Regions from separate parts of the Serratia sp. NPDC087055 genome, predicted to be linked through region 4. Evidence: predicted binding sites of a transcription regulator. Region 4 holds the regulator's gene; each other region holds the start of a gene.

Region 1 (2,206 bases), on a different contig from region 4:
GCCGCGCGGGGTTTGCGTTACGCTGTAGCCACGCGCCAGCGTGGCCAATGGGCTGACCGCCTCAAGCTGGCTGCAGGCCACGCCAAAGCGCTGGCGCCAGGCGTTGAGCTGGCGATCCAGGGCCTGTTGCAAACGGTACTCCTGCTGTTGTACGCGCTGCTGGTAGCGGTGAATGCGTGCCTGCGGTTGCATTTGCGCCAGGCGCTGTTGCGCGCGTTCGCTGCGGCGTGAGGACAGACGCAGTTGGTTCTGCATACCCTCTTCTAACCGGCGTTGCAGTTTGAACAACAACGTTTGCTGACGCGCCAGACGCAGGTGCGGATGCTGTTGCTGCAAACGGTGGTTGATGCGGGTGAACTGCTGCTGGCGCTGCGCCAGATAGTAATCCATCGCCATTTCCATACGCTGCTGCTGGGCCTGCAATTGGCGCAGCAGCTCCAACTGGTTGCGGCTGACCAGTTCGGCGGCGGCAGAAGGGGTTGGCGCACGCAGGTCAGCGACAAAATCGGCAATGGTGACGTCGGTTTCATGGCCGACGGCGCTGACGATCGGAATACGGCTGGCGAAAATCGCGCGTGCCACACGTTCGTCGTTGAAACTCCACAGATCTTCCAGCGAACCGCCACCACGGCCGACGATCAACACGTCACATTCGTCGCGGCGGTTGGCCGTTTCGATGGCGCGCACTATCTGCAAGGGCGCTTCTGCACCCTGCACTGACGTCGGGTAAATAACGATGGGCAGTGAAGGATCTCGACGTTGCAGTACCTGCAGCACATCGTGCAGCGCCGCACCGCTGGCGGAGGTGATCACCCCGACGCGTTTGGCCGGGCTGGGCAGAGGCTGTTTGAACTGCTGATCGAATAACCCTTCAGCGCTCAGGCGTGCTTTCAACTGTTCGAACTGTTGTTGCAGCAGGCCGTCGCCGGCGGGCTGCATGCTTTCGGCAATAAGCTGATAGTCGCCCCGCGGTTCATACAGCGTGATGCTGGCACGAACCAGAACCTGCTGGCCATTTTGCGGACGGAAAGTGGTGCGGCGGTTGCTGTTGCGGAACATGGCACAACGCACCTGCGCGCGGTCGTCTTTCAGCGTGAAATACCAGTGGCCAGAAGACGGCTGGGAGAAGTTGGAGATCTCGGCGGAGAGCCAAATCTGGCCCATTTCCATTTCCAGCAGCTGTCGAACCGTCTGATTTAGGCGGCTTACGGTAAAAATAGACGGCGAAACAGGTAGCGACATGTGACCCAGATCAAATTTCAAAACAAGCACTTAATTGGTCGATACTACATGGCTGAAAAAGGTAATCAAGAGTTTTTGTGAGAAAGTGCTGGAGGCAACCGATTACGCTCTGTATAATGCCGCGGCAATATTTTATCTTTTTCACAGCCCACTCTGGTGAGATATTGCCCATGCTACGTATCGCAAAAGAAGCACTAACGTTCGACGACGTTCTCCTGGTTCCAGCTCACTCTACGGTTCTGCCTAATACCGCTGAGCTCGGCACCCAATTGACCAAAACTATCCGCCTGAACATCCCTATGCTGTCCGCAGCCATGGATACCGTAACCGAGTCCGGTCTGGCCATTGCGCTGGCACAGGAAGGCGGTCTGGGCTTCATTCACAAGAACATGTCCATCGAGCGTCAGGCTGAAGAAGTCCGCCGCGTGAAAAAACATGAGAGCGGCGTGGTTACCGATCCACAGTCCGTAACGCCTGCCACCACCCTGAAAGAAGTGAAAGAGCTGACCGCGCGTAACGGCTTTGCCGGTTACCCGGTCGTGACCGAAGAAAACGAACTGGTTGGTATCATTACCGGCCGTGACGTTCGCTTCGTGACCGATCTGAACCAGCCTGTTACCGCCGTGATGACGCCAAAAGAGCGCTTGGTTACGGTGAAAGAAGGCGAAGCGCGTGAAGTTGTACTGCAGAAAATGCACGAAAAGCGCGTTGAGAAAGCGTTGGTCGTGGATGACCAGTTCCACCTGCTGGGCATGATCACCGTAAAAGACTTCCAAAAAGCAGAACGTAAGCCAAACGCCTGTAAAGACGAGCATGGCCGCCTGCGCGTAGGTGCCGCAGTTGGCGCCGGTGCCGGTAACGAAGAGCGTGTTGATGCGCTGGTTGCTGCCGGTGTTGACGTCCTGCTGATTGACTCCTCTCATGGCCATTCCGAAGGCGTATTGCAGCGCATTCGCGAAACCCG
Region 2 (2,206 bases), 140 kb from region 4:
CCGGTAAGACATTTGCCGGGTGAACCTGCGCAGTGATGACAAAAAAAACCCCGCCAAAGCGGGGTTTTCTGTTTCTGACACCACGGAAAATCAGAAGTTATAACCGGCTACCAGGTAGTAACCCCAACCGGTGGATTTAATTGGGCCCTGCGGAGTGCCGATATCAGCCCCATCCTGCCACTGGCCACCGTTATGGAAATAACGGGCAACAAACGAGTAGTGCCAGTGATCGTAATTCAACGCCAAGATATGGCTGGAAGCAATTGAGTTACTGGTACGCACTTGCTTGCCGGTACCGTCGGTCCAATTGCTGTCTTTGCCCAGATCGGAACCAAAGTCAAAGTTGGTAAAGCCGATGTAGCTCAGATTGCCACCCCACAGTTGGGTCAACGGCACAAAGTATTTCACTTTGAAGCGGTAACCATCCCAGCTGTTTTCGTTGGCAGCCTGGTAGTTTTCCCACTGGTATTTTGCATAGATGTTCATCGACAGGCTCATCGGCAGACCGGTGTCGATGTCGGTACCCAGACCCATGTACCAGGTATTCTGGCGACCATCGGCATTGTGGCCCAGGTCATAGATGTAGTTGTTAGCAAAGTACCATTCTTTGAACGGGCCGAAGCTCAGATCGGTACCGGTCAGTTTGTCGATGGAGAAGCGCGGTTCAATCTCCATAAACATCGGTGAACCTTTGTCCCAGATGCCACGATCCGGCGTGTTACCAACGCCGAAGAACTTAGGTACGTCAACGTAGCCATAGAAGTCGAACCAATCTTTTTTAGCGAAGGCTTCATACTCCAGGTAGACGTCGTTGTTCAACTGAGGTCCGAAACGGGTATGGTAGCTGCCTACCACGTTAACGCTCTGGTGCCACCAATCTGAAACGTATTGGCTGTCTTTGCTATCAGCCATTGAAGATGCACTGTAAGACGCTGCGAGCAGTACACCTGCTGCGAGAGCTATTTTTTTCATTTTATTACCACATGCTTAAAGGGCCATTTCCTGCCCGTTAGAAAAGATGACAATGAGTCTGACGACACCTGGCGTTGCCTCCGCTTACAAACTCTCGGGCGACGCGCGCATTATAGAAATCACTGGGTGTAAGAATCTGTGATCCAGTTATGCATTTTGCGAATAGGTAATCGATTGCGTTCACATTTGTCAAATTATGTTTCATGAAAATTCACGATCGCTGTGATTTTTGTCATGCCCGGTAAATTTTTAAGCAGTTTCTGTGCCAATTATGTTCAACACAAAAACGTAACCAGGTCTGTCGTCAAAATGAAAATGCCAGCGCTTTTAACGCTGGCATTTTGGGGAAATCTACGGTGATAAACGGGGAATACCCTCCCCCGCTGGTCAAACTTCAGTTAACGGCGGGCAGAGCTTTCGCGATATTCTCCTGACGGAAAACCACCTCCTGCCCAGGTGCGATCTCCCACTCTTTGGGTGGAATATCCACTTTGGGTGCGGCAGCGATCACCGACCCCACAATCAACTTGCCTTCGCGACGCAAAATACTGACATCCAGTTGGTATTCGTGGCGCAAATTAGCCGTGGTCAGTCGCACGGTATCACCGCGCATATAGCTTTCATCATCAATAACTGGCTGCTGAATGAATTGGATATCGTCTCTCATTTTCATGTTCCTTCATGCAGAATCGCTAGTTAGATTCTAGTCCAACATCGGACAATCGGTTGATAATTTCCGTTAATTTCCTCGGGTTGCCCGCCAGCACACTAATGAGCCCAACGTGACCATCACCACCCCCTGCCAAAAATTGGCCGTCAGCGCAGTCTCCAGCACGAGGGCGGCAAATACCGCTGACAACACCGGCGTAAAATAGGACACCGTCGCCAATAACGTCATATTGCCATGCAGAATACCGACGTTCCACGCCGCGTAGCCCGCCCCCATCGCGATACCCGCACATAGCAGCGTCAAGGTCACGGGCAGGGTAAATTGCATGCCGCTTTCGGCGCTAAACGCGTACTTCAGCCATAACGCCACGGCGGTCAGCGTAATAAACAGCACGACACCGTTTTGGCCCTGCGCAATTTTCTTGGTCAGATTGCAATACAGTGCCCAAATCACCGCGCCAGCAAACGCCAGCGAATAGCTCAGCGGATTGCTACGCACATTTTCCAGCATTTGCGCCGGTGACCAACCGCCCTCGCCGCTCATGATCCAGCCGATACCGAATAA
Region 3 (2,206 bases), 530 kb from region 4:
GACGGTGCAAGCACCAACGCGTTCGTTGTAAAGGCCGAAATTCTTGGAATAAGAACTGGCGACGATCAGTTCCTGATGCTTGGCAGCAAAAATACGCAGGCCCTGGGCATCTTCTTCCAGACCTTTGGCAAAGCCCTGATAGGCGAAGTCGAACAGCGGCAGCCAGCCGTTAGCGGCGGACAGTTCTGCCAACTGGGACCACTGTTCTGGGGTTGGATCTATGCCGGTCGGGTTATGGCAGCAGCCATGGAACAGGACGACATCACCGGCCTGAGCCTGTTTCAGGCTATTGAGCAGGCCATCAAAGTCCAGCGCATGATTAGCGGCATCGTAGTAGGCGTATTCCAATACTTCCAGACCGACGGCACCAAACACGTTTTTATGGTTTGGCCAACTTGGGTTACTGATCCAGATACGCTTCGCGCTGGTTTGGTTGGCGATGAAGTCAGCTGCCACACGCAGGCCGCCGGTGCCACCTGGCGTTTGCGCAGTGCGTGCACGCTTGTCGGCAATGATTGGGCTTTGCTTGCCGAACAGCAGTTCTTGCGTGCAGTTGGCGAACGCAGGGATGCCTTCAATACCGAGATAGTTTTTGGTGGTTTCATTTTCCAGCAGATACTGCTCAGCTTTTTTAACGCTGGTCAGCACCGGGGTTTTACCGGTTTCATCTTTGTATACACCAATCCCCAGGTTGATTTTGTTAGGGCGGGCATCAGCGCGGAAAATGTCGGTCAGACCCAGGATAGGATCGGCAGGTGCAGCAGTGATTTTTTCAAACATGTCAGGTGCTTCCATGGCTCGGAGTTAAGCAGACAGAAGCATCAGGGTAACGCCAGTTATACGCTTTGCCAACCGTTTGCGAGAAAAACACCGCGATCTTGTGAAGGAGGCAAATTCGGCATAAAAAATGAGGGGGAAAGGGGCGTTGGCAGGATAAAAAATTAGCTGCGATACACAAAACAAAAACAGGGCCGAAGCCCTGTTTTTTTAACTTATTCGACGGTGAACCGCCGCTAAGTGAGACAACTTAGAACTGGTAAACCAGACCAACAGCTACGATATCGTCGGTAGCAGTGCCAGTGGCTTTAGTGAACTCGTTGTCGTCCAGCAGGTTGATTTTGTAATCAACGTAGGTGGACATGTTTTTGTTGAAGTAGTAAGTGGTACCAACAGAAACATATTTAACCAGATCTTGGTCAGTACCTGCGCCTGGGACGTTCAGGTTTTTACCTTTAGATTGCAGGTAAGAAACTTCTGGACGCAGACCGAAGTCGAACTGGTACTGTGCAGTCACTTCGAAGTTCTGAGTTTTGCTAGCGAAACCGCCACAGCTTTCAGAAGCAGCACAGGTTGTGCTGAAGCTGCTGCCACCGAACGGAGTCATGTTGCGGGTTTCGGAGTACATGGTTGCCAGGTAAACGTTGTTCGCGTCGTATTTAGCACCAACAGTCCATGCATCAGCCTTGTCGCCACGTTCGTTAGAACGCAGTTTCTGATCATCGGTACGGTTAGAAGAAGCATATGCAGCACCTACGCTGATGCCTTCGCCGATGTCATAAGTAGATGACAGGCCCCAACCGTCGCCGTTTTGTTTCTTAACGTCACGACCGTCGTTCTGGTTTTTACCTTGGTACTGAACAGCGAAGTTCAGGCCGTCAACCAGACCGAAGAAGTTGTTGTTACGGTAAGTAGCAACGCCGTTGGTACGGCCGGTCATGAAGTTGTCGGTAACGGTGTAAGTATCGCCACCGAACTCTGGCAGCATATCTGTCCAGCCTTCTACGTCGTACAGTACGCCGTAGTTACGGCCGTAGTCGAATGAACCGTAGTCAGCAAATTTCAGACCTGCGAAGCCCAGACGAGTCTTGGTGCCTTCGGTGCCTTGAGATTCAGAGTGGTTAGCTTGAACGTTGTATTCCCACTGGCCGTAACCGGTCAGTTGGTCAGTAATCTGGGTTTCACCTTTGAAGCCAAAACGAACATAGGTCTGATCGCCATCATTACCTTTGTCTTTGGAGAAGTAGTGCAGACCGTCAACTTTGCCGTACAGATCCAGCTTGTTGCCGTCTTTGTTGTAGATTTCCGCTGCGTTTGCTGCACCAGCAGCCAACAGAGCCGGGATAACCACTGCAAGAATGTTGCGCTTCATCATTATATTACCCTCATTGGTGTTATTCGGACACCTTTGCCACTGCCGCCAATAATT
Region 4 (2,206 bases):
TGTGTGGCCAGCCCGCAACATCCACTGGCGGCTCAGGATGGCGTGTTAAACGATGATCAGCTACGGCCTTTCCCATCGCTCTGCCTGGAGGATACCTCACGCAATCTCCCCAAGCGTGTCACCTGGACGTTGGATAACCAGCGGCGGTTGGTGGTGCCGGACTGGTCGTCGGCGGTGGATTGCCTGTGCGCCGGATTGTGTGTCGGGATGATGCCTGCGCATCAGGTCTTGCCGTTAGTACAACGTGGCGAGCTGGTGGCGTTACAGTTGCAGGAGCCGTTCCCAGCCAGCCCTTGTTGCCTGACGTGGCAGCAAAATACGCCTTCCCCGGCGATGGCCTGGCTGTTGGACTATTTAGGGGACAGTGAAACGTTGAATCAGGAATGGTTAAGCGAAGTGACGCCGGAAACCGCAGTGGCTTCCGGCGCGAATGACTAGCGGCGGTAATCGATGAACGGGCCGTCAGCAACCGAACGGCGCTCAACCAACTTGGGATGCACCTCAATCACCTGTGATTCTTCACGCTTGCTGATGATGCGATCCAACAACATGGTGAATGCCATCTCACCCAAACGCTCTTTGGGCTGATGAATAGTGGTCAGCGCCGGGGTGAAATAGCGCGCATTGCGCACGTTATCGTAGCCAATGACCGAGATGTCTTGAGGCACGCGTAGCCCAAGCTCATCGGCGGCGCAGATAGCCCCCATTGCCATGATATCGCCACCACAGAATACCGCTGTCGGACGCTGTTTCTGCGACAGTATCTGGTGCATGGCCTTGTAGCCGGATTCTGGCTCAAAGTCACCCTGGACGATCCACTCGTCGCGCACGTCGATATGGGCTTCCTCCATCGCTTTTAAGAAGCCCTGATGGCGCCCGCCCCCAGTGTTACGTGACAGTTGGCCGGGAATGGCGCCGATATCGCGGTGTCCGCGTTCGATCAGATAGCGCCCAGCCAGATAGCCACCTTCGAACGCGTTATCAATGATGGTATCAGTAAAATCACCGCGTGCGGCGCCCCAGTCCATGACAACCATTGGGATGTTGCGGTAATCTTCCAGCATCCCAAGCAATTGGTCCGGATATTCTGAACACATCACCAACAAGCCATCGACGCGCTTTTGCGCCAGCATTGCCAGATAGGCACGCTGTTTGTCCAAATTGTTGTGCGAGTTACACAGTATCAGCGTATAGCCTTTGCTGTAGCAGCTGTTTTCTACCGCTTCGATCACTTCAGCAAAGTAGGGCGCTTCACTGGAGGTTGCCAGCAGGCCAATCGATTTGGTGTGATTGACCTTCAGACTGCGCGCCACTGCGCTGGGTGAATAATGCAGCTCTTTAATTGCGGCACTCACGGCCGCTTTAGTCTCTTCGGCGACGAAACGAGTCTTATTGATGACGTGCGAAACGGTGGTGGTGGAAACGCCAGCGCGTTTGGCCACATCTTTAATCGTTGCCATGTAAAGAATGACTCCTGAACTCACATGTTGCAGTATGTAAGTGTGATGTTAATCGTTTGCCTGCGTAGATCCTTCTCCAAAGAAGCGAAAACTGAGTTTTTAGTGTGTTGAAGTCGTCAGCGCTTGGTCAGGAGGGGCATTTTTGCCGGTACACAGTTGTGAACTGCGAATTTTGTCCCATATTGAGCAAAAGGGGAAGAGGTAATCGGTATTATAAACCGGGAAATGATAACAAGATTTTATTGGCCAACTGTGTGAAAATGGTTTGACGCATTAATTGTGTGCCTTTTATCCTTGGGAAAACCAATCTGAAAAGGAGTTGTAATGGATACCGATCTGAAAATGTCACTGTTCACCACTGTCTGTGCGCTGGCCGTGATTATTGCTTTTAGCTTCACTGCAGCATTGAACTGATCCCCGAAGTAAAAACAGGCGCCGCTTCGTGCGCCTGTTTGCCTTATCCCACGCTATGCCAGATTTTTCTCCACAAATGCCCAGTTAACCAGCGCCCAGAAGTTCTCCAGGTAAGTCGGGCGGGCGTTGCGGTAATCGATGTAGTAGGCGTGCTCCCACACGTCGACGGTCAGCAAGGGTTTATCTTCGCCGGTCAGCGGCGTGCCCGCGTTCGACGTGCTGACAATGGCCAGCGAGCCGTCAGTCCTCTTCACCAGCCAGGTCCACCCGGCGCCAAAGTTTTTGATTGCGGCATCGCTGAATTGTTCTTTAAAGGCAGCGAAAGAACCAAA

What was found. The regulator PurR, encoded in region 4, represses purine synthesis genes. The targets are predictions, from matches to a motif close to CANGCAAACGTTTGCNTG.
Region 1: a site for PurR is predicted at 1,334-1,351, ahead of guaB (IMP dehydrogenase). Genes of this name have one in related genera too.
Region 2: a site for PurR is predicted at 1,136-1,153, ahead of ACI2J2_RS07320 (nucleoside-specific channel-forming protein Tsx). Genes of this name have one in related genera too.
Region 3: a site for PurR is predicted at 846-863, ahead of ACI2J2_RS09350 (amino acid aminotransferase). Genes of this name have one in related genera too.

Annotation. Positions count from the first base shown of each region.
Region 1 covers NZ_JBJDOG010000005.1:176,498-178,703, forward strand. The annotation lists gene xseA (exodeoxyribonuclease VII large subunit) at 1-1,242, opposite strand, end outside; gene guaB (IMP dehydrogenase) at 1,413-2,206, shown strand, end outside.
Region 2 covers NZ_JBJDOG010000001.1:1,556,800-1,559,005, forward strand. The annotation lists gene ACI2J2_RS07315 (hypothetical protein) at 1-36, shown strand, start outside; gene ACI2J2_RS07320 (nucleoside-specific channel-forming protein Tsx) at 91-972, opposite strand; gene ACI2J2_RS07325 (hypothetical protein) at 1,367-1,639, opposite strand; gene yddG (aromatic amino acid DMT transporter YddG) at 1,712-2,206, opposite strand, start outside.
Region 3 covers NZ_JBJDOG010000001.1:1,949,656-1,951,861, reverse strand. The annotation lists gene ACI2J2_RS09350 (amino acid aminotransferase) at 1-780, opposite strand, end outside; gene ompC (porin OmpC) at 1,028-2,152, opposite strand.
Region 4 covers NZ_JBJDOG010000001.1:1,420,787-1,422,992, reverse strand. The annotation lists gene punR (DNA-binding transcriptional activator PunR) at 1-438, shown strand, start outside; gene purR (HTH-type transcriptional repressor PurR) at 435-1,460, opposite strand; gene ACI2J2_RS06665 (YnhF family membrane protein) at 1,785-1,874, shown strand; gene sodB (superoxide dismutase [Fe]) at 1,928-2,206, opposite strand, start outside.